4 regions of the Clostridium nitrophenolicum genome follow, and region 1 is predicted to be linked to each of the others. Evidence: riboswitches for the same ligand, from Rfam matches in the RefSeq annotation. Region 1 holds a riboswitch; each other region holds the start of a gene.
The links. A riboswitch is a leader RNA that binds a small molecule or an ion and turns the genes downstream of it on or off. The one in region 1 is predicted to bind lysine.

Region 1 (5,221 bases):
GTGCAGTATTAAAATGTAAGGAAGATGTGGTATAAAAAAACATCTTGTGAACAATATATACAGTATGATTTGAAGTGAATTTTTACATATATAAATAAAGTATTTAAAAGAAGTATAGTTCATTTATATTTGAGTTTGAATGAATTATACTTCTTCTTATTGAAACTTATTTCTTATTTAACTACATCATCCATTGAATATAGACCTTTTCCTTTGCCATACATAAATTGACACGCCTTAAGGGCGCCTACAGCGAATACTTCTCTTGAAATCGCATAGTGATTAACTTCAATGACTTCTCCTTGTCCTGCAAAGATAACTTCATGATCTCCAACTATGCTTCCACCTCTAACAGCATGTATTCCAATTTCCTTAGGGCTTCTTTTAGCTATACCTTCTCTTCCGTGAACAAATATAGTTTCTTCAGGTAAGGATTCTTTTATTGTATTTGCAAGTAGAAGAGCTGTTCCACTTGGTGAGTCAACTTTTTGATTATGATGCTTTTCTATTATTTCTATATCAAAGTCCTTATAAAGTAGTGCACTTATGCTTTTTAAAACTTTATTTACTACATTAATTCCTATAGACATATTTGCTGAACGGAATAAAGGAATTTCTTTAGATGCTTCCTTAATTTTTAAAATCTGTTCATCACTGAAACCCGTTGTACATAATACAATACCTACATTTTTTTCTTTAGCATATTTAAGAAGACTATCTAATGCATCTGGTCTTGAGAAATCAACAATTACATCTGCATCAACAGTACAATCATCAATATTTGAAAATACAGGATAAGTGTTTTGCTGGTTACTTTTATCAACACCTGCTACGATGCTTAAGTCTGGGAAGTTGGATACTATACTTGAAATAACCCTTCCCATCTTTCCGTTACATCCACTTAGTATAATTCTAACCATTGTAAACCTCCTAGTAATTAATTAAAAATAAAATGTGTTAAAATTATAGCATCAAATAATATGAGAATTATGTCTTTATTTTATAAAGTTTATCTTCATATTATATGATGCTACACTTAAGATTATAATTCTATTTTAAAAAGTTATTTTAAAAGCCCGTAATTTTTTAATTCTTTCTTTAGAACCTCTAAATTTGCATCAGTCATATCACATAATGGAAGTCTCAAATTTCCAACATTCATTCCTAAAACATTCATAGCTGTTTTAACAGGTATAGGATTTGTTTCTATAAATAAAGAATTTGTTAAAGCAAGAGAATCTAATTGTATTTTTAAAGCCTCTTTAGTTTTACCAGCAAGATATAATTCGCACATATCATGAGTATCTTTAGGAATTATATTTGCAAGTACTGATATAACACCTACGCCACCTAAAGACAGTATAGGAATTATTTGATCATCGTTTCCAGAATATATATCAAGTCTGTCGCCGCATAAAGCTTTTATTTCAGCTATCTGGCTTATATTTCCACTTGCTTCTTTAACAGCAATTATATTATCAAATTGGCATAGTTCTTTTAGTGTTTTTGGAGTAATATTCATGCCTGTTCTTCCAGGAACATTATAAACAATTATAGGAGTCTTAACACTTGTAGCTATAGCTTTAAAATGTTCTACAAGACCTTTTTGTGTAGTTTTATTATAATAAGGAGTTATTACTAAAAGTCCGTCTACACCTATACTTTCAGCCCATTTGCTCATGTTTATTGATGCAGCAGTATTGTTTGTTCCTGTTCCAGCTATTACAGGAATTCTTTTATTTACTATGTCTACTGTGAATTTTATTGTTTCTTTTCTTTCTTGTTCGCTCATTGTAGATGCTTCGCCAGTGGTACCGCAAACTATTATAGCATCTGTGCTTGACTTAATGTGCCATTCAAGTAGTTCTTCTAATTTTTTAAAATCTACTCCTGTTTCATTAAATGGAGTTACTATAGCAACACCGGAACCTTTAAATAAACTCATACAAACACCTCATCTTAAATATTTTTATATACATAAGTAATTTATGTTTTAGATTTATATAAATTACTTATTTTCACTAATTATATATTCGGCTATTTGAATAGCGTTAGAAGCTGCTCCTTTTCTTATGTTATCCGCTACAACCCATAAATTTAAGCCATTATCAGTACTAAAGTCTCTTCTAATTCTTCCAACAAAAACTTCATCACGACCTGCAGCATCTATAGGCATTGGGTATTCAAGATTTTGAACATCGTCTTTTAAGATTACTCCTTTTGAATTCTTATATAATTCAAATACATCATTTAGTTCAAATTGATTTTTTAATTCTACATTGATGCTTTCGCTGTGCCCATAAACTACAGGCACTCTAACTGTAGTAGCTGTGATTTTTAAGTTATCATCATGTAATATTTTTTTTGTTTCGCTAATCATTTTCATTTCTTCTTTTGTGTATCCGTTATCCATGAATACATCTATGTGAGGAATAACATTACCAGCTATAGCATAAGGAAATTTTTTTGGTGCAGTACCTTTATAACCTTCGAACAAGTCATTATAACCACCCATTCCAGCACCAGATACAGCTTGGTAAGTTGAATATATTACTCTATCTATTCCATATTTATCATGTAAAGGCTTTAGTGCAACTACTGCTTGAATTGTAGAGCAATTAGGATTTGCAATTATCCCTTTGTTCCATTTGATATCCTCAGGGTTTACTTCAGGTACAACTAGAGGAACTTCAGGATCCATTCTCCAAGCACTGCTATTATCTATAACAGTAATATTGTATTTAGCGAATATAGGAGCAAACGCTTTACTTACATCTCCACCAGCGGAAAATAGTGCGAAATCTATCTTCTTATCTTTAATGTTATCTTCTTTTAGTTCCTCAACAACAACATCTATACCCTTAAATTTTATCATTTTTCCAGCAGATTTTGCAGATGCATAAAGATAAATTTTATCCACTGGGAAATTTCTTTCTTCTAATACTTCTAAAAACTTTCTTCCAACCATGCCTGTACAGCCAACTACTGCTACATTGTATTTCATTTTAAATACCCCCTAAAATTTTATTTATAGTTTATTGTAAAACCTCAAGCAATTAGGACTTAAGATTTTGTATACCTGCTTAAAGAATTCTACTCAGCTAATTATATTATATGTTGAATTTTTGCATAAATTATTGCTAAAATTGCTTAATATATTGCAAAAAGTGCTTTAAATTAATTATATTATATAATTGTATATAATTTCTAGAAAAATAAAAGCAGCAAAGGAACACCTCTGCTGCACAAAAAATACAATGCAACTCTGTGTACCTTTGTAGCTCTCCACCTTCATAAATGAAACCATACAAAAATCGTATAGCTAAGTTATTGTATAAAACAAAAACTTAAGTGACAACCTTACACATATTATGTGCAAAGCCAGAAAATAATTCCGCCAAATTATTTTCTTCGGCCATAATTCCTTTCTCTATTTCTTAGCGTCTGCCGACTAAAAATAAATACTATTAATTACAGCACCTCTACCCTAAGGTAAGTATCGTTATTAAATTACAATTAGTTTAACATACGTAATTATACATTTCAAGTTTTTTTTATGCATACATATAACTATTTTTAGAAGTTTTGTAGAGACCACTTGAATAAAAATTTAACAAACTACCAATAATGTATAATAGGTAAAAAAAACCATAAAGATCTAATTCGAAAACATAAGGAGGTAATTTATTGAAGATCAAAAAGATTGGATTCATAATAATAGTTCTTACTATTTTTTCTTTATGGGGATGTGGAAAAAACACAATTAAAACCAATTCGGAATTAAATAAAAATGATAGCGAACAATACATAAGTATTATATTAAAAGATGAACCAAAAATTTTAGACCCATCTAAATCAACTGATAGGTACTCATCTCAAATTCTCTTCGAGGTTAACGAATCCCTAACAAGAGTAGAGGAAGATAAGGATGGCAAAAATATAGTCAAGCCTGCTGGTGCTGAAAGATGGGAAGTGTCTCCAGATCAATTGAAATGGACATTCTACTTAAGAGATAATCAATGGTCTGATGGTAAGAAGGTAACAGCTAAGGATTATGAGTATGGGATTAAGAGAACGCTAGATCCAGCCATTAAATCACAAAATGCATTTTTATTATATCCAATAAGGGGAGCTAAGGAATATAATGTTTTGGAAACAAATAAGTCTAGTAATATATCCTCGAACAAATTAGGAGTAAGGGCACTAGATGATAAAACATTAGAAATTACACTAGAAAGACCTTGTGCATATTTTTTAAAGTTAACAAGTTACGAAATAATGCAGCCTCAAAGAAAGGATATTGTAGAAAAGTATGGAGATAAATATGGAACTGAGGTGAATACACTAGTTTTTAATGGTCCATTTTTAATAAAACAGTGGACTCATAACAAAGAACTAGAGTTGATAAAAAATAACTCATACTGGGATGCTAAATCTGTTAAGCTTGAAAAAATAATAATGAAAATAGAAAAAAATGACACAGATATAATGAATGAATTTCTAAATAATTCGCTAGATCTGGTAGGTGGTATATCACCAGAATGGAATAACAAGCTTAACAAGAAGAATGAGATTGATATTTTAAAAGTAGAGGAACCATCTATAAATTGTGAAATTTATAATCAAAATAATAAGATATTTAGTAATCCAAAGGTTAGAAAAGCTTTCTCATTAGCTGTAGATAGAGAGGCTATCAGTAAAGATTTATGGAAGGGGCTATATGCTCCGGCTTATGGGTGGGTGTCGCCATCTGTGCAAATAGGAGAGGAAGGTTTTAGGGAAAAAGCTAACTTTGAGCCAATAAAAGAGTTAAAGAAGGAATATCCGGATGCTAAGAAACTTTTAATTGAAGGGTTAAAAGAACTGGGGATGGAGGCGGATACAAGTAAAATTACAATAAGTTATTTACAAGCGGGGGCAGATATAGATCAAAGAAATATAGCGGAATTCTTTCAAAAAATGTACTGTAAAAATCTCGGAATAAATTTAAAAATAGAATATGTTGATTATCCAATGTTCCAGAAAAGAATAAACTCAGGTGAATATCAACTGGCTAGTATAGTTTGGACAGGGGATTACAATGATCCTTCTGCTGAATTGAATCTATGGATCGCTAGTGCGGGCATTATACCAACTGGATGGTCAAATCCTATATATGACTCACTAGTAGGAAAAGCAAATAGTATTGGGATAAATGGAAATGAAGAGAGGTTTGAAGCCT
Region 2 (5,221 bases), 300 kb from region 1:
GGATTTGAAGAGATTAGAGAAGAAGATAAATGGGATTTAAAAAAAGGAGGCAAATATTTTTTAAATAAATATGATTCAGCTTTAATTGCATTTGTTGTAGGAAAAGGTAAAGTAGAAAAAGAAGGATTTAGAATAGTAGGTGCTCATACAGATTCACCAGGTTTTAGAGTAAAACCTAATCCTGATATGGAAGTAGAAGGAGCATATGTAAAACTAAATACAGAAGTTTATGGCGGTCCTATAATAAATACTTGGCTTGATAGACCTCTATCTATAGCTGGTAGGGTAACTATAAAAAGCGAAAACCCTTTTTCACCGCAAATTAAACTGTTAAATATAAAAAGACCAATTTTAATAATACCTAATCTTGCTATACATATGAATAGAAATGTGAACTCTGGAGTAGAATTAAATAGACAAAAAGATATACTACCACTGATTTCATTAGTGAATGAGAATCTTGAAAAAGGAAGATATCTTATAAAAACTATTGCTAATGAATTGAGTGTTAAAGAAGAGGACATACTGGACTTTGACTTATTTCTTTATGAATACGAAAAAGGCAGTGTTATAGGGCTAAATAATGAGTTTATATCCTGTGGAAGGCTAGATGATTTAATAATGGTACACTCAGGGATAAATGCTTTAACCAAAGTAGATGCGGGAAATGCTACTAATGTTATGGTTTGTTTTGATAATGAAGAAGTTGGAAGCACTACCAAGCAGGGAGCAGATTCTCCAATGTTGGCTACTTTGCTGGAGAGAATTATGATTTCAATGGGAAAAGGAAGAGAAGATTATTTTAGGGCTCTTTCAAATTCTTTCATGATATCATGTGATTTAGGCCATGCGCTTCATCCGAACTATGGTGAGAAGAGCGATCCTGTAAATAGACCAATAATTAATAAGGGGCCAATAATAAAAGTGAGTGCAAATCAAAGTTATACTTCAGATAGTGTATCTAGTGCTGTTTATAAAAGTATATGTGATATAGCAGGAGTGCCAGTTCAGTTCTTTGTGAATCGTTCGGATGAAAAAGGAGGATCTACCATTGGGCCTATATCTGCAAGTCACGTAAATATACCTTCAGTAGATATGGGGTTAGCTGTTCTTTCAATGCACTCAATAAGAGAATTAGGTGGAGTAAAAGACTATATATATGCGGAAGAGTCTTTTAAGGAATTCTATAGATATAATAAATAATTTGTTTATTATAAATAATCTATTCTTTTTATAAATATGCAACAAAATTATTATTAATAAAAATTTTAATTCTAAAGATGAAGACATTGTAAAGAAAAAATAAATTATCTTAACATATAAAATAATCTTGAAATGTATAAATACTTATGTTAAACTAATTATAATTTAATAATGAAACTTACCTTAGGGTAGAGGTGCTGTAATTAATAGTAGTTGCTTTTAGTCGGCAGACAGTGAGAAGTGAAGAAAGGAATTATGGCCGAAGAAAATAGTTTGGCGAAACTATTTTCTGGCTTTGCATATAATATATGTGGAGCTGTCATCTAAGATTCTGTAAATGACTTACCGAATTTTAACTATACATATATAGTTCCAGCTATGGAGATGGAGAGCTACAAAGGGTACACAGAGTTGCGATGATATTTTTTGTGCAGCAAAGGTGTTCCTTTGCTGCTTTTATTTTTATAAATTATGGTATGTTTCACATAAGCAGAGAACCCAAATCTTATATTCCTCAGAGTTTACGAAGAGGAGTTTCACATAAGAATAATTTTAAGGGAGTGATGATATGGCAATTGTTGTACAAAAATATGGTGGAAGTTCTGTAGGAACTATAGAAAAAATAAAAAAGGTTGCCCAAACAGTAGTAAGAAGAAAACAAGCAGGAGATGATGTAATAGTTGTAGTGTCTGCTATGGGAGATACTACAGATGATTTAATAGGTCTTGCAAATGAGGTTACAAGTAATCCCGATAAAAGAGAATTAGATGCTCTTTTATCAACTGGAGAAATGATGTCTAGTGCGCTGCTCGCTATGGCAATTAAGGCTTCAGGCTATGATGCTATTAGTTATACAGCGTATCAAATAGGGATAAAAACCACTGGACAGCATGGTAAATCATTAATAGATGACATAGCCGAGGAAAATATAAAGAAGAGTTTGTCAGAAGGAAAAATTGTAATAGTAGCAGGGTTCCAAGGCATAAATGAAGAAGGACATATAACCACTCTTGGAAGAGGTGGTTCAGACACTACTGCTGTTGCGATAGCAGTGAAATTAGATGGGATATGTGAAATCTATACCGATGTAGACGGTATATATAGTGTAGATCCTAGAAAATATAAGGATGCTAAAAAGTTAGATGAAATAGATTATGAAGAAATGCTTGAACTTTCAAGTCTTGGAGCTCAAGTTATGCACTCTAGATCTATAGAACTTGGACAAAAATATAATATTCCAATATACGTTGGATTAAGTAATAGTGATATTAAAGGAACAGTAATTAAGGGGGTAAATAATATGAATATGGAGAGTAAACCAGTAACAGGATTAGCAACAAGTGATGATGATGTAGCTATAACAATAAGAGACATAGAAAGTGATATAAATACTGTATCAAGCTTATTTGAAAGTGTAGCAAGCAAGAGAATCAATATTGATATGATAAGCCAAACAGCACCTGTAAATAATAGAGTTAACTTATCATTTACTATACCAAAAGTTGATTTAAATGAGTGCTTGGAAATAATTAAGCCATTCTATTTAGAGGAGAATCAAATTGCTATAGATGAGGATATAACAAAGTTTTCTGTGGTGGGTATAGGAATGAAAACTACATCAGGAGTTGCATCTAAAATGTTTAAACTTCTTAGTAAAAATGATATTGGAGTAAAGATGATTACAACTTCAGAAATAAGAATTACCTGTGCAATTAAACAGAAAGATAAGGTAAAAGCAATTAACGTTATTGCAAGTGAATTTAATCTATAACCAAAATCACGAGGAGGTTAAAGCCCTAAATGGACTTTAACGGGTAATTTTGCTAGGTAAAAGTTCTAAATGAACTTTTACGGGTAACTTGTGAGCGGAAGCGAAAATCTTAAGTTACCCAGTACCCGAAGGGAAACAAGCAAAATTACCCAGTGTTCCGACTAAAAGGAGGAAAATTGATTATGAAATTAGCTGGTACTATGGATATAAAAAACAATACCCTTTATATTGGTGGAGTTAGTACAATAGACTTGGCAAAAAAATTCGGTACTCCTCTATATGTAGTTGATGAAGAGTTGATAAGAAGGCAGTGCAGAAGATATTATAACTCATTTAGAGCTAGTGAAAACAAAAATAAAGTAGCTTATGCAGGAAAGGCATTTTTAACTTTGGCTATGTGCCAAATTATAAAAAGCGAAGGTTTGTGTTTAGATGTAGTTTCAGGTGGAGAATTATACACTGCATGGAAAAGTGAATTTCCTATGGAAAAAGTATATTTTCATGGTAACAACAAAACTTTAGAAGAAATAGAGATGGGAGTTAACTTAGATGTAGGTAGATTTGTAGTAGATAATTTCTATGAGATAGAAAAAATCAATGCTATAGCTAAGGAAAAAAATAAGGTTCAGAAGATTCTACTAAGAATTACCCCAGGTATAGAAGCACATACGCATGAGTATATAAAAACAGGACAAATAGACTCTAAATTTGGTTTTACATTACTAAATAATAAGACTATTGATGCTGTGAAAAAATCTATAGCACTTTCTAATATAGAATTGGTTGGGCTACATTGTCACATTGGTTCTCAGATATTCGATACAAAGCCATATGAGGATGAAGTAGAGATTATGCTCTCAATAGTTAAAAACATTAAGGATGAAACTGGTTATGAAGTTGAGGAGTTGGACTTAGGTGGCGGATTTGGGATATATTATACAAAGGGTGACACTCCTAAAAAGGTTGAAGAATTTTGTGATGTAATATTAAGTAAAGCCGAAAGTGTTGCAAAGAAGCTAAATATAGATCTTCCTGTATTAGTTATTGAGCCAGGTAGATCAATTGTTGGAAATGCAGGAATTACGCTTTATACAGTGGGAGCAATAAAAGAAATACCAGATATAAGAAAGTATATAGCAGTAGACGGAGGAATGACAGATAATATAAGACCAGCTCTTTATAATGCTGAATATGAATGTATAATAGCTAATAAAGTAGAAAGTAGTTCTACAGAAACTGTTACTATATCTGGTAAGTGCTGTGAGTCAGGAGATATATTGTTGAGTAATGTGAAAATCCCCGAGGCTGAAAGCGGTGATATTCTGGCAATGCTTACTACAGGAGCATATGGATATTCTATGTCAAGCAATTATAATAAGATACCAAAACCTGCAGTAGTTATGGTTAAAGATGGAGACGCTAAGCTAATTTGCAGAAGACAAACCTTTGAAGAAATTATAGAAAATGAATTGTTATTATAAAAAACGCTGGAAAGTTTTTATACTTTCCAGCGTTTTTTTGTTTTCCCCTAATTCATATTTTGTGATTTGCTGGGAATAATAATCAAAGCACTAATTCTCTTTACACGAAAGGATGGATTGATATGCTCTATATTATATTTCTGGCAATAACTGTTGCAGTATTTGGCATATATATGCTTAATGTACTATCAAATAGAAATGATGAAGAAAATGAAAATGTAATGGATGATGTGCCAACTCTAAATGTAAATAAGGAAGAGCTAAGAAAACATGCAATAGAAATATCTGCGTATTCTGCAGAAGCTAGAAAAGTAAATTGTAGAAGACAGCTAATAAAAAGTTTAGATAGTAGTTATAAGAAAATTTTAAAAGACTATGACTATATTGATAAAGAAGCTAGACAAAAAAATGAGGTTATTCAGGCCGCTGAGTGGCTATTAGATAATCTTTATTTAATTCAAAAAGAATATAAAGATATAAAAAATAATATGCCAGAGTCATATTATAAAGATTTACCTATTATGAATAAGGGTGTGATGAAAGGCTATCCTAGAATATATTATATAGCGGTTGAAATGGTATCACATACAGATGGAAGAGTTGATGAAGATACTATAGAAACATTTATAACTGAATATCAAAAGAATACTATTCTTGCCAGTGGCGAATTGTGGGCACTACCTATAATGATAAGAATTGCATTAATTCAAAATATAAGCAAAATAACTGAAAGAATAACCTTTGCACAAAGAGAAAGAAAAAAAGG
Region 3 (5,221 bases), 1.9 Mb from region 1:
AACTAGGATTTTTTATTGATAGAATTGGAGTAGAAAATTTTAAAGCCGAAGTTTTAAAGAGAGCAGAACTTCTGTAAATTTATAACGGAGCAAATTTTGCTTCGTTATTTTTATTGTAACAATGGGTATTAGAATAAAATTTTTATATATGTAAATTATATAATAAGTAAAGCATTTTAATTTGGAATGGAGAATAAGAATGAAAATAGGTCTTATAAGGCATTTTAAAGTAGATCTAAAAAAAAGCAGATTTATGTCATCAAAAGAATATAATAAGTATATTTCAGATTATGATATATCAGAGGTAATACCTAATGAAATTGTTGTTGATAAGGAATGGGATAAATGTTATTGTAGTAGTCTGAGCAGAGCGGTTACTACTGCTAAAACTGTATATGATGGTGAATTAATTATAACTGATAAGCTGGTAGAAATTCCATCAGCAGCATGGAGAAACATTAGATTCAAAATACCTTATAATGCATGGGCCTTGCTAAATAGACTTGCGTGGATTAGAAATCACGTTTCTCAGCCAGAGGGTAGAAAAACCACATTAAAAAGAGTTAATGAAATTTTAAACACGATATTAAAGGAAAAAGATAAAAATATATTAATTGTAAGCCATGCTGGTACTCTTTATGAAGTACAAAAGATGTTAATTAAAAAAGGATTCAGAGGCAACTACTTTTTAAAGCCTAGAAATGGAAAATTATATGTTTTTGAAAACAAAAAATATTAATAAAATGATAGAATGCAGAGAATGTTACTCTGCATTTTTATTTTTTCGCTCTTTACCACCGTGAGTATATCCTATTACTTCAAAATTTTTAGAAAGTGTACTTAAAAATTCGTCATACCAAGGACACTTAGACCTTATGCATGATGATAAATGAATTGTGTCCACACCAATTTCTTTCATTCTTTCAGCCCTGCTTATAACCTGATCTATTGAATTTTCACTGCATCCGTTACAGTGAACGAAGCTTAACAGTTGAGACTCCTTGTCATAGTTCTCAAATGAAGCAGCTCTGTTATTAAAAGCTTTAAAACACCCCGATCCAGAGCATCTTTTAGATACTTCAAAACAATTTATAATACCTATTTTTTTCATCTAGTTTCTCCTTTGTTGAGTGATATGCCTATATGAGAATAATATCATAGAAATAACTATTTTCCTGTGACAGTTATCACAAATGGAAGAGGATTTTATGTATCAATTAAATCTATCTCATTATTACATAAAGCATTTTACCTGCTACAGCAAGAGACATTGTTACGAATATAGGTTTTATAACCTTAGCTCCTTTATTTAATGCAACTTTAGTTCCAAGTCTTGCACCTAATATCATAAATATTGCTATTGGTATACCTAATTTTAAATTAATTTGTCCTCTCATAGCAAACATTATTACTGCAGCAACGTTTCCTATAAAATTTAAAGCTTTGCAGTTGCCACCTGCCCTGACAAAGTCAAATCCAAATATATTTATTAGGCCAAATATTAAAAAAGAGCCTACACCAGCGCCTAAAAATCCATCATAGAATCCTAAACATAGAGCAAGAATAATACCTAGTGTTATATTTTTTCTTGAAAAGCCATTAAATCTATCTTCCATACCAGCAGTTTTCGAAAATAAGCTATATATCCCTACAAATAGTAAAAGTATGAGAACTATGGTATTAAGGTAATTCCCATTTATTTTAAGTACTGTATTTACCCCTAAGATAGCTCCTAAAAAACTAAAAGGGGCTAAAATTTTTAAGAGATAAAAATCCACTTTATCAGATTGAGCAAATTCTATAGAACTAATAAGTGTAGAACAGCAAGAGCAAAATTTATTTGTTCCAAGCACCAAATGAGGTGGAAGGCCTGAAAGTAAAAAAGCTGACAAGCTAATAATTCCTCCCCCTCCTGATATACAGTCTATAAAACCAGCAAGGAATCCAGCAATGCATAGAAATATTAAAGTATTAATAAAAATCCCCTCCTCAAGTAAGTGATATAGGGTAATAGGCGGTCAGTTAACTTATACCCCGGGCTATGCTTCCAAGCTTCAGTCCGTTAAAAACTTTTAGTCAGTCTAAAGCTTGTGTTCCAAGACAACCTAAGAACTTTCGAGAACTCGCTGCGCTCAAACAACTCTAAAGTTCTAAGGTTCTCTTAAAACTCTTCACTAAGACTGACACAAAGTTTTTAAATCTATCTTCAGCTTTGGAAACATATCCCTCTGCATAAGTTAACTTTCTGGTTATTCCGCCTATATAAGGTTATAATTCTAAAAGTTATCGCATCCATCTTATATTTATAATTGTAGCAGAAGGGAAACCATATAAAAAATATTCAATACATATTATAGGTATATGAAAAAAATATACATATTCTTTTACATAAGTGAATACCTAGATTAGGTATATATCCAACATCGATAATTAGCTTAATCAAGGTACCCCTATGAATATCGCTAATAAGTTAAGTACCCAAGGTGGATATCTATAGGGAAACTAACTTTGAATCATACATATTTAACAGATTTGGCCAGCGTTATTGACAGAAAAGTATGAATATGGTATATTATGAACAAAGTTCATTAATAGGAGGATAAAATGCCAAAGTTAATTGAAAATGCTAAGGAAAAAATAATAATTCAAGGAAGAAAAACTCTTTTAGAAGAGGGATATAAAGGTCTGAATATAAGAGAAATTGCCAAACAGTGCGATATAGGAACAGGAACCTTTTATAATTATTTTAGAAATAAAATAGAGCTTGTAATAGAAATTTTTCAAGATGATTGGAATAAGACCTTGAATATTATAGAAAGTTTAAAGTTAACTGATGAACCTTTTAAAGAAAAAATAAGAAAAATATATGAATCCTTACAGGGATTTGTAGATGATTATATTTCAATTTTTTATGAAATTGCAAATGAGGAAAAGCAAGGGTATCACTGTAGAGAAAAAGATAGTTTTACAAAGTTATATACAGAAATAGGAGAATTAATTGAACTTGAGAGGAAAAAAGGAAATATAACATCTAAACTTGATTCTGAAAAACTCTCTTATTTTATTATTTCTAATCTTACATATTTAAGCAAAAATAAATATATGTCATTTGATGAACTTTATGATCATTTAAAAATATAATTTTTTTAAACTTACATGAATAAAGTTCACCTAATCTATTGGCTATCTTAGGTTTAATACTATTATAATTATAAGAAATGGCGAAAGAGCTTCTCACATTAAAATATTAAAAAACTGTTTACTAATTATAAATATTACTGTATAATAATTAACATAAGTGAATAACTGAGGTAGAGGCGCGGGATTTAAGAGTAAAACTGCAGAGGTAAGCACAATGAAGCAGTTTAAAAGGAAATTTCGCCGAAGCGTACAGTAAATGCTTTAGTACTGTATAGCTGGGGTTGCATAGAATATATGCAAGACTGTCACAAAGAGGATTTTGTGGTGAGCTATCATTCGTTGTATATTAATATGTATGTTTTAGTAATTAATGTAAATTCATATTAAATGCCTTGAGTGTATGCTCAAGGCATTTTTTACGTTTCTGATCTTAGTTATTTCACTTATCGGAATAAATAAAAGCCGGTAAGGAGGAAAAATTTATGCAAAATGCAGTAGAAAAAAATGTTCAGACTTCTAATGAACTTAAAAGAAGTTTAACAGCAAGACATCTTAATATGATTGCAATGGGAGGTGCCATTGGAACAGGAATATTCCTGGCTCTTGGAGCTACAATTAAACAAGCTGGACCAGGAGGCGCACTAGTTGCATATGGTTGTATAGGTATTATGGTTTATTTCTTAATGACTAGTTTAGGGGAAATGGCAACATTCATGCCGGATTCAGGTTCCTTTGGAATATATGCATCAAAATTTGTTGATCCTGCTTTTGGATTTGCAATGGGATGGAACTATTGGTATAACTGGGCTATTACAGTTGCAGCTGAAATGGTTGCAGGTGCCCTTCTTATGAAATACTGGTTTCCTGGCGTGCCAGCTCTTGTATGGAGTGTTTTATTCCTTACAGTAATAGTTGCACTTAATCTTTTATCAGCAAGAGCTTATGGTGAATCAGAATATTGGTTTGCAAGTATTAAAGTTATTACCGTTATTATATTTTTATTAATAGGTGTTGCAACAATAGTTGGAATAATAGGTGGACATGCTGTAGGATTAAAAAACTTTAGTGTTGGTGAAGCACCATTTGTTGGTGGAGCTAAATCAATTTTCATGGTATTCTTAATTGCTGGTTTCTCATTCCAAGGTACAGAGCTTGTTGGTATAGCTGCGGGAGAAAGTGAAGATCCAGAAAAAAATATACCTAAAGCAATAAATACGATCTTCTGGAGAATTTTAATATTCTATTTAGGAACAATATTTGTTGTTGGCGCATTAATTCCTTATATGGATGCTGGAGTTGATACAAGTCCATTTACATTAGTATTCCAAAAGGCTGGTATAGCAGCAGCGGCATCATTAATGAATGCAGTTATCTTAACTTCAGTACTATCAGCAGGAAACTCAGGAATGTATGCTTCAAGCAGAATGCTATATGCAATGGCTAAGGATGGTAAAGCACCAGCGTGGCTTGGAAAAGTTAACTCAAGAGGAGTTCCTGTTAACTCGCTAATATTAACTACAGTAGTAGCATCCCTTTGTTTCTTAACAGGACTTTATGCAGAGACTACAGTTTATGTATGGCTTGTAGCAGCATCAGGACTTGCAGGCTTTGTTGCATGGTTGGGTATAGCACTATGTCATTATCGTTTCCGTAAGGCTTATGTTGCTCAAGGACGTGACTTGAAAAAATTGAAATATGTTGCAAAGTTATTTCCATTAGGACCAGTAATAGCAATGGTATTATGTATAGTTGTTACTTTAGGACAAGGTCTTAGCTACTTTGAAGCTGATAAAATAGACTGGAATGGAGTTATTTCATCATATATCGGATTACCATTGTTTATAGGATTATGGTGGGGTTATAAAAGAAAACATAAAACAAAAGTTGTTGATTTAATGGAAATTGATTTTGACACTGTTAAAAAATAATATAAAAAGGGTCGCATTAATTGCGGCTCTTTTTATATACACATTGAGAAGTATGTAACTTTATACAATATTTATGCCCAATTGATTTAAGTTTTAATTTATAGTATTAATCATTTTAAATATAATGTAACTATGGTAAAATATTGTTATAA
Region 4 (5,221 bases), 1.4 Mb from region 1:
ATCATTATCAACCTTATATGCTGCTTGTGTTAAAACTCCCTTTGGTTCTATTACTCTATGTGTACCATATTTACATCCTTTTTTCATAATAACTTCCTCCTATACATTCATAATTTTTATATTTTCATCTATAATCAAATCAGCATCTGTCATCGATCTAATTTCTTCAACACTTGTATCTTTGTGAATTTCTTTAAGTACAAGCCCTTCTTTTGTTACTTCTATAACACAGAGTTCTGTAACTATAAGGTCTACAACCCCTTTCGCTGTTAAAGGTAAACTGCATTTTTTAAGTATTTTAGGCTTACCTTTTCCGGTATGCAGCATAGCTACTATTACTTTTTTTGCCCCTACAACAAGGTCCATGGCTCCTCCCATGCCTGGAACCATCTTGCCCGGTATTATCCAGTTAGCTAAGTTTCCCTCTTGATCTACCTCTAAAGCACCAAGCACAGTAATATCAACATGCCCTCCTCTTATTAGTGCAAAAGACATACTGCTGTCAAAGAAAGCTCCATGAGGAAGTATTGATACATATTGTCCCCCTGCATTAGTTATATCTAAATCTTCTTCTCCTTCTTTCTTTAAAGGTCCCATTCCAACCATGCCATTTTCTGATTGAAATGTAACATTAATTCCTTCTGGCACATAGTTTGCAACTAAGGTCGGAAGTCCTATTCCTAGATTTACAAGCTGTCCATCCTGTAATTCTTGAGCAATTCTTTTGGCTATAATTTGTTTTGCAAGCTTGCCATCTGTAATCATACTACTCAATCCCCTCTATAATATAATCTACTAACACCCCTGGAGTTGTAACATAATCAGGGTTTAATTGTCCTGTCTTAACGATTTTTTCTGCTTCAACTATTACTTTTTCTCCAGCCATAGCAATTATAGGGTTAAAGTTTCTAGTAGTTCCTCTATAGAATGTGTTTCCAGACTCATCTACTATAGTTCCTCTAATAATTGATAAATCAGCTTTTAATGGTAATTCTAAAAGATAATCTTTATCTTCAATTCTTATCTTTTGTTTACCCTCTTCAATGGTTGTACCTACACCTGTAGGTGTTAAAACTCCTCCAAGTCCTGATCCACCAGCTCTAATTCTTTCAATTAGCGTACCTTGTGGTACAAGCTCTACTTCCATTTCCCCTGAATTCATAAGTCTACCTGTTTCAGAGTTTGTTCCTATATGAGATGCTATAACCTTCTTAACCTGCATGTTCGCAATAAGCCTTCCTATTCCTCTATCTACATAACTGGTATCATTTGCAATTATAGTCAAGTCCTTTATATTGAGCTGTATTAGAAGATCTATAATTTTATGCGGAGTTCCACAGCCTAAAAAACCACCAATCATAATAGACATACCATCCTTAAAGAGAGGCTTTAAATCCTCCGGCTTAACAATCTTATTCATTTTGTCCCCCCTTAATCTTAAATTATTTGCTCAAACTATTTACTAATACCTAAAATTTCTCTTGCTTCCTTTGCATTGGCAATATCTCTTCCAAGCTCCTTTGCCAGCCTTACTACCTTTTCAACTAATTCACCATTCGACTTAGCAAGTGTACCTTTTGATAAGTAAACATTATCTTCAAAGCCAACTCTAACGTGCCCTCCTGAAATGATGGACATAACAGCAACTGGAAACTCATTTCTGCCTATTCCGGACACAGTAAAGGTGCTTCCTTGCGGTATACTTCCCCTTAGAAATTCAAAGTCTCTTATAGCAGCATCTATTCCTCCATTTACACCCATTACAAAGTTAAAATGCATTGGAGTTTTTATATATCCCTTTTTCTGGAGTCTTATTGCCATATCTATCATGCCTTTGTCAAATACCTCAAGCTCTGGCTTTATACCTAAATCAAGCATTTTTTCGCCAAACTCTTTTATTGTATTTTCAGTGTTGACAAACACTTCATCTCCACCAAAGTTACAAGTTCCGCAATCTAGAGTAGCCATTTCTGGTTTAAGATATATGGGCTGAAGTCTTTCCTCATTAGTCATTCCTACCGCTCCTCCAGTAGATGGTTGGATAATTACATCTGGGCACCTTCTCTTAATTTCTTCCATGCATAATCTAAATCTTTCCTTATCCTGAGTAGAGGTTCCATCATCATTTCTTACATGTAGGTGTATAATACTTGCACCTGCTTTATAAGCCGCTTCTGCCTCTCTTCCAATCTCCTCTACTGTATAAGGAACGCTAGGATTATGCTTTTTTGTGACTTCAGCACCACAAATTGCTGCTGTAATAATCAGCTTCTCCATGAAATAATCTCTCCATTTCCTCTTAATATTCGACTCAAAAATTACTTTATAAAAAATATTCGGACTTTTATTATGGTACTTATTTTTTTCTTTGTTTGCTATTTGGTACGACACAAGTTCCACTAGCTTTGCATACTACAATAGGTTCTTCTAATACGTCGCAAGCTGAATCATTTATATCTGATCTTGGAATAATCACTTTTCTTGCTTCAAATACCATTTTCCTTGAAGAGTTTCCACAGCTTACAATTTCTCCTACTGCTTCAATGTAATCCCCAGCATATACAGGCGCTAAAAACTCTACATTGTCATAAGCTCTGAACAATCCCTCATCTCCATCATTTCTGATTAAGAGTTCTGTAGCTACATCTCCGAAAAGATTCAACATTTTTGCTCCATCTACTAAGTTTCCGCCATAGTGAGCATCATGCATACTCATTCTCATTCTAATCATTACTTTCATTGTTATTCCTCCCTTAAACTGTGATATTTGTTGGGACATAAATAAACTTAAAAAAAGCATTGAAAAATTTCAATGCTTTAGAGTTATAAGTTATTTACGCCACTCATGCAATGAAAATTTTCTTCTCATCACATAAATAGCGCTCCATGATTATTCACGGCAGTGATAGAACTACTATGCTCTATCCCCAAGGATATATCTAATATCAAATACACCCTTTCGGCAAATAAACCCTTTGCTTTTAATATCGGAGGATGTATTCTCCTTAACACTTAAAAGCTACCTTTTTACTTGCACCTCTATTTATGTACTAACCTATTTTTTTGTCAAATTGATTTATTTTGCTTATTGTACTTTTATTTATTCCTATGTTTATTTTTAAGTATTACTCATGTGCCAAATGTGTTAATTTTTTATTTAGCTATACTTAATATTTATAATAGTTTATTGTAAAATATAACCAATCTAAAAAATAAATTTTTTTATTTTTTAGATTAGTTTTAATACTAATTAAAAAATAACGAACCTTAGCGGCACTCTCTTCATTCAAATATATTTAAGGTTCTATTTTTGTAATCACATCATTTATATTTTACTGCTTTTGTTTAAAAAGCTAGTATTTACAATAAAAAAACACCAGGTAAGTTACCTAGTGTTTTTATATCTATTTTCTTATTTTGCTTATTTCATTTTTACAAGCCCTAGCAAATGGTGTTGCATCTACATTGATAGTTATAGAAGTGATTTATCTGGAGTTACAAGTATTTTAACATGTTTTTTCTTTTCTGGGCCAGTTAAAGAACCAAATCCTTCCTCAACTATATCATCAAGAGCTATTTTCTTTGTTATATATCCTTCTGCTTTTATTCTTCCATCACTCATTTGCGCAATTGTTGCAGGAAACTCATGTCTATATGCTAATGTCCCAACAATTTTCTTTTCTGAGAATACTAAAATATTAGGATTAAAGCTTGTCTCATTTTCCCAAATACTTGTTACTACCATAGTTCCTTCAAATTTTAAACTATTAAGTCCTATATCAAATCCTATCTTAGCACCAGTAGTTTCAAATGCAGCATCTACACCTACTCCATCTGTAAGTTTTTTAACTTCTTCCACTATATCAACTTCATTTGGATCTAATACTACGTCTGCGCCAGCTCTCTTTGCATATTCCTGTCTTATTGATTTTCTTTGTAAAACTATTACAAGCTTTGCACCAGCTGCCTTTAAGCATTCTATAGTCGCAAGTCCAATCGGACCTGATCCTAATACTATTGCAGTATCTCCAGTTTTAAAGTTTGCTATTCTTATTGAGTGAAGTGCAACAGCCATTGGTTCTATTAATGCGGCTTGTTCGTAAGACATATTATCTGGAATTTTGTGTATAAACTCTTCTGGAAACACAGTATATTCAGCAAGTCCGCCGCCACTTCCGCAAAGTCCATGAAAACCTAAAGAAGAGCAAAGATTATACTTTCCCTCTTTACAAGCAGGGCATTTTCCACAGGCTACAATTGGCTCTACTACTACTCTATCACCAGTATTAAACTTTGTTACACCTTCACCTACTTCTACTACTTCACCAGAAAATTCATGACCTAAAACCACTGGAGCTGTAGTACCACTTAATGGATGTGGTTGTCCAACTGGAATAAATATAGGTCCTCCTAAATACTCATGCAGATCTGAACCACAAATTCCACACCACTTAACCTTAATTTTTACTGAACCTTTCACTACTTTTGGTTCTTCAATTTTTTCAACTCTTACATCATTTTTTCCATACCATAATGCAGCTTTCATAATTATTCCTCCTAAAGTATATTTTAATTTATGTATGTTAATCAATTCACAGATATATAGAGCAAATATTGTGCCAAAATAAAAAAGGCCTACTTGCAAGCCTTTTATCAAAACAAGTGTCAATATGACACATTACTGTATGTATTATATTGACACATCTGCTTTTCAATTCTCATTTTGACACATTTTTATTCTCTTGATTGTTAATATTATATCTTTTAATCTTTCTATATAAAGTTGATCTGCTCATATTTAATAATTTTGAGGCTTTAATTTTACTTCCACCACAGCCTTTTAAAGCATTCATAATATTTTCCTTTTCTAATATTTGAATAGGAATAATAGTATCGCTATTTCGATGATATTCGATTACAGTATTATCATCCTTATAGCTTTGAATACTAGATGCTGATACTAATTCAATGTCGCTTAAGTAGTAGTCTCTTTCAACTACATTTCTAAGTTCTCTTACGTTACCAGTCCAATGATACTCTTTCAATTTATCTATATAAGACTTGTGCACTTTTTTACTTTGTCTGTTATTTTTAATATTTAACCTTTCTACAAAATGACTGACAAGCACCTCTATGTCTTCTTTTCTTTCTCTTAGAGGTAAAATTTTAATATTCATTACACTCAGTCTATAATAAAGGTCTCCTCTGAAATTTTTCTTGC

Region 2: linked by a shared signal. The riboswitch ahead of ACZ5N4_RS24915 (aspartate kinase) and the one ahead of ACZ5N4_RS23490 (aspartate-semialdehyde dehydrogenase) in region 1 are both predicted to bind lysine.
Region 3: linked by a shared signal. The riboswitch ahead of ACZ5N4_RS05150 (amino acid permease) and the one ahead of ACZ5N4_RS23490 (aspartate-semialdehyde dehydrogenase) in region 1 are both predicted to bind lysine.
Region 4: linked by a shared signal. The riboswitch ahead of kal (3-aminobutyryl-CoA ammonia lyase) and the one ahead of ACZ5N4_RS23490 (aspartate-semialdehyde dehydrogenase) in region 1 are both predicted to bind lysine.

What each region holds. Positions count from the first base shown of each region.
Region 1 covers NZ_AP042469.1:4,960,340-4,965,560, reverse strand. Annotated here, with positions in the region: gene ACZ5N4_RS23505 (alanine/glycine:cation symporter family protein) at 1-35, shown strand, start outside; gene dapB (4-hydroxy-tetrahydrodipicolinate reductase) at 174-920, opposite strand; gene dapA (4-hydroxy-tetrahydrodipicolinate synthase) at 1,064-1,945, opposite strand; gene ACZ5N4_RS23490 (aspartate-semialdehyde dehydrogenase) at 2,009-3,004, opposite strand; lysine riboswitch at 3,271-3,493, opposite strand; gene ACZ5N4_RS23485 (peptide ABC transporter substrate-binding protein) at 3,688-5,221, shown strand, end outside.
Region 2 covers NZ_AP042469.1:5,257,057-5,262,277, reverse strand. Annotated here, with positions in the region: gene ACZ5N4_RS24920 (M18 family aminopeptidase) at 1-1,203, shown strand, start outside; lysine riboswitch at 1,385-1,606, shown strand; gene ACZ5N4_RS24915 (aspartate kinase) at 1,772-2,974, shown strand; gene lysA (diaminopimelate decarboxylase) at 3,157-4,455, shown strand; gene ACZ5N4_RS24905 (glycoside hydrolase family 94 protein) at 4,578-5,221, shown strand, end outside.
Region 3 covers NZ_AP042469.1:1,114,781-1,120,001, forward strand. Annotated here, with positions in the region: gene ACZ5N4_RS05125 (nitrite/sulfite reductase domain-containing protein) at 1-77, shown strand, start outside; gene ACZ5N4_RS05130 (histidine phosphatase family protein) at 200-739, shown strand; gene ACZ5N4_RS05135 (CGGC domain-containing protein) at 764-1,111, opposite strand; gene ACZ5N4_RS05140 (sulfite exporter TauE/SafE family protein) at 1,224-1,976, opposite strand; gene ACZ5N4_RS05145 (TetR/AcrR family transcriptional regulator) at 2,605-3,141, shown strand; lysine riboswitch at 3,305-3,481, shown strand; gene ACZ5N4_RS05150 (amino acid permease) at 3,624-5,069, shown strand.
Region 4 covers NZ_AP042469.1:3,510,788-3,516,008, forward strand. Annotated here, with positions in the region: gene kdd (L-erythro-3,5-diaminohexanoate dehydrogenase) at 1-87, opposite strand, end outside; gene ACZ5N4_RS16755 (CoA transferase subunit B) at 100-765, opposite strand; gene atoD (acetate CoA-transferase subunit alpha) at 767-1,420, opposite strand; gene kce (3-keto-5-aminohexanoate cleavage enzyme) at 1,456-2,277, opposite strand; gene kal (3-aminobutyryl-CoA ammonia lyase) at 2,357-2,740, opposite strand; lysine riboswitch at 2,870-3,050, opposite strand; gene ACZ5N4_RS16775 (2,3-butanediol dehydrogenase) at 3,473-4,546, opposite strand; gene ACZ5N4_RS16780 (sigma-54-dependent Fis family transcriptional regulator) at 4,719-5,221, opposite strand, start outside.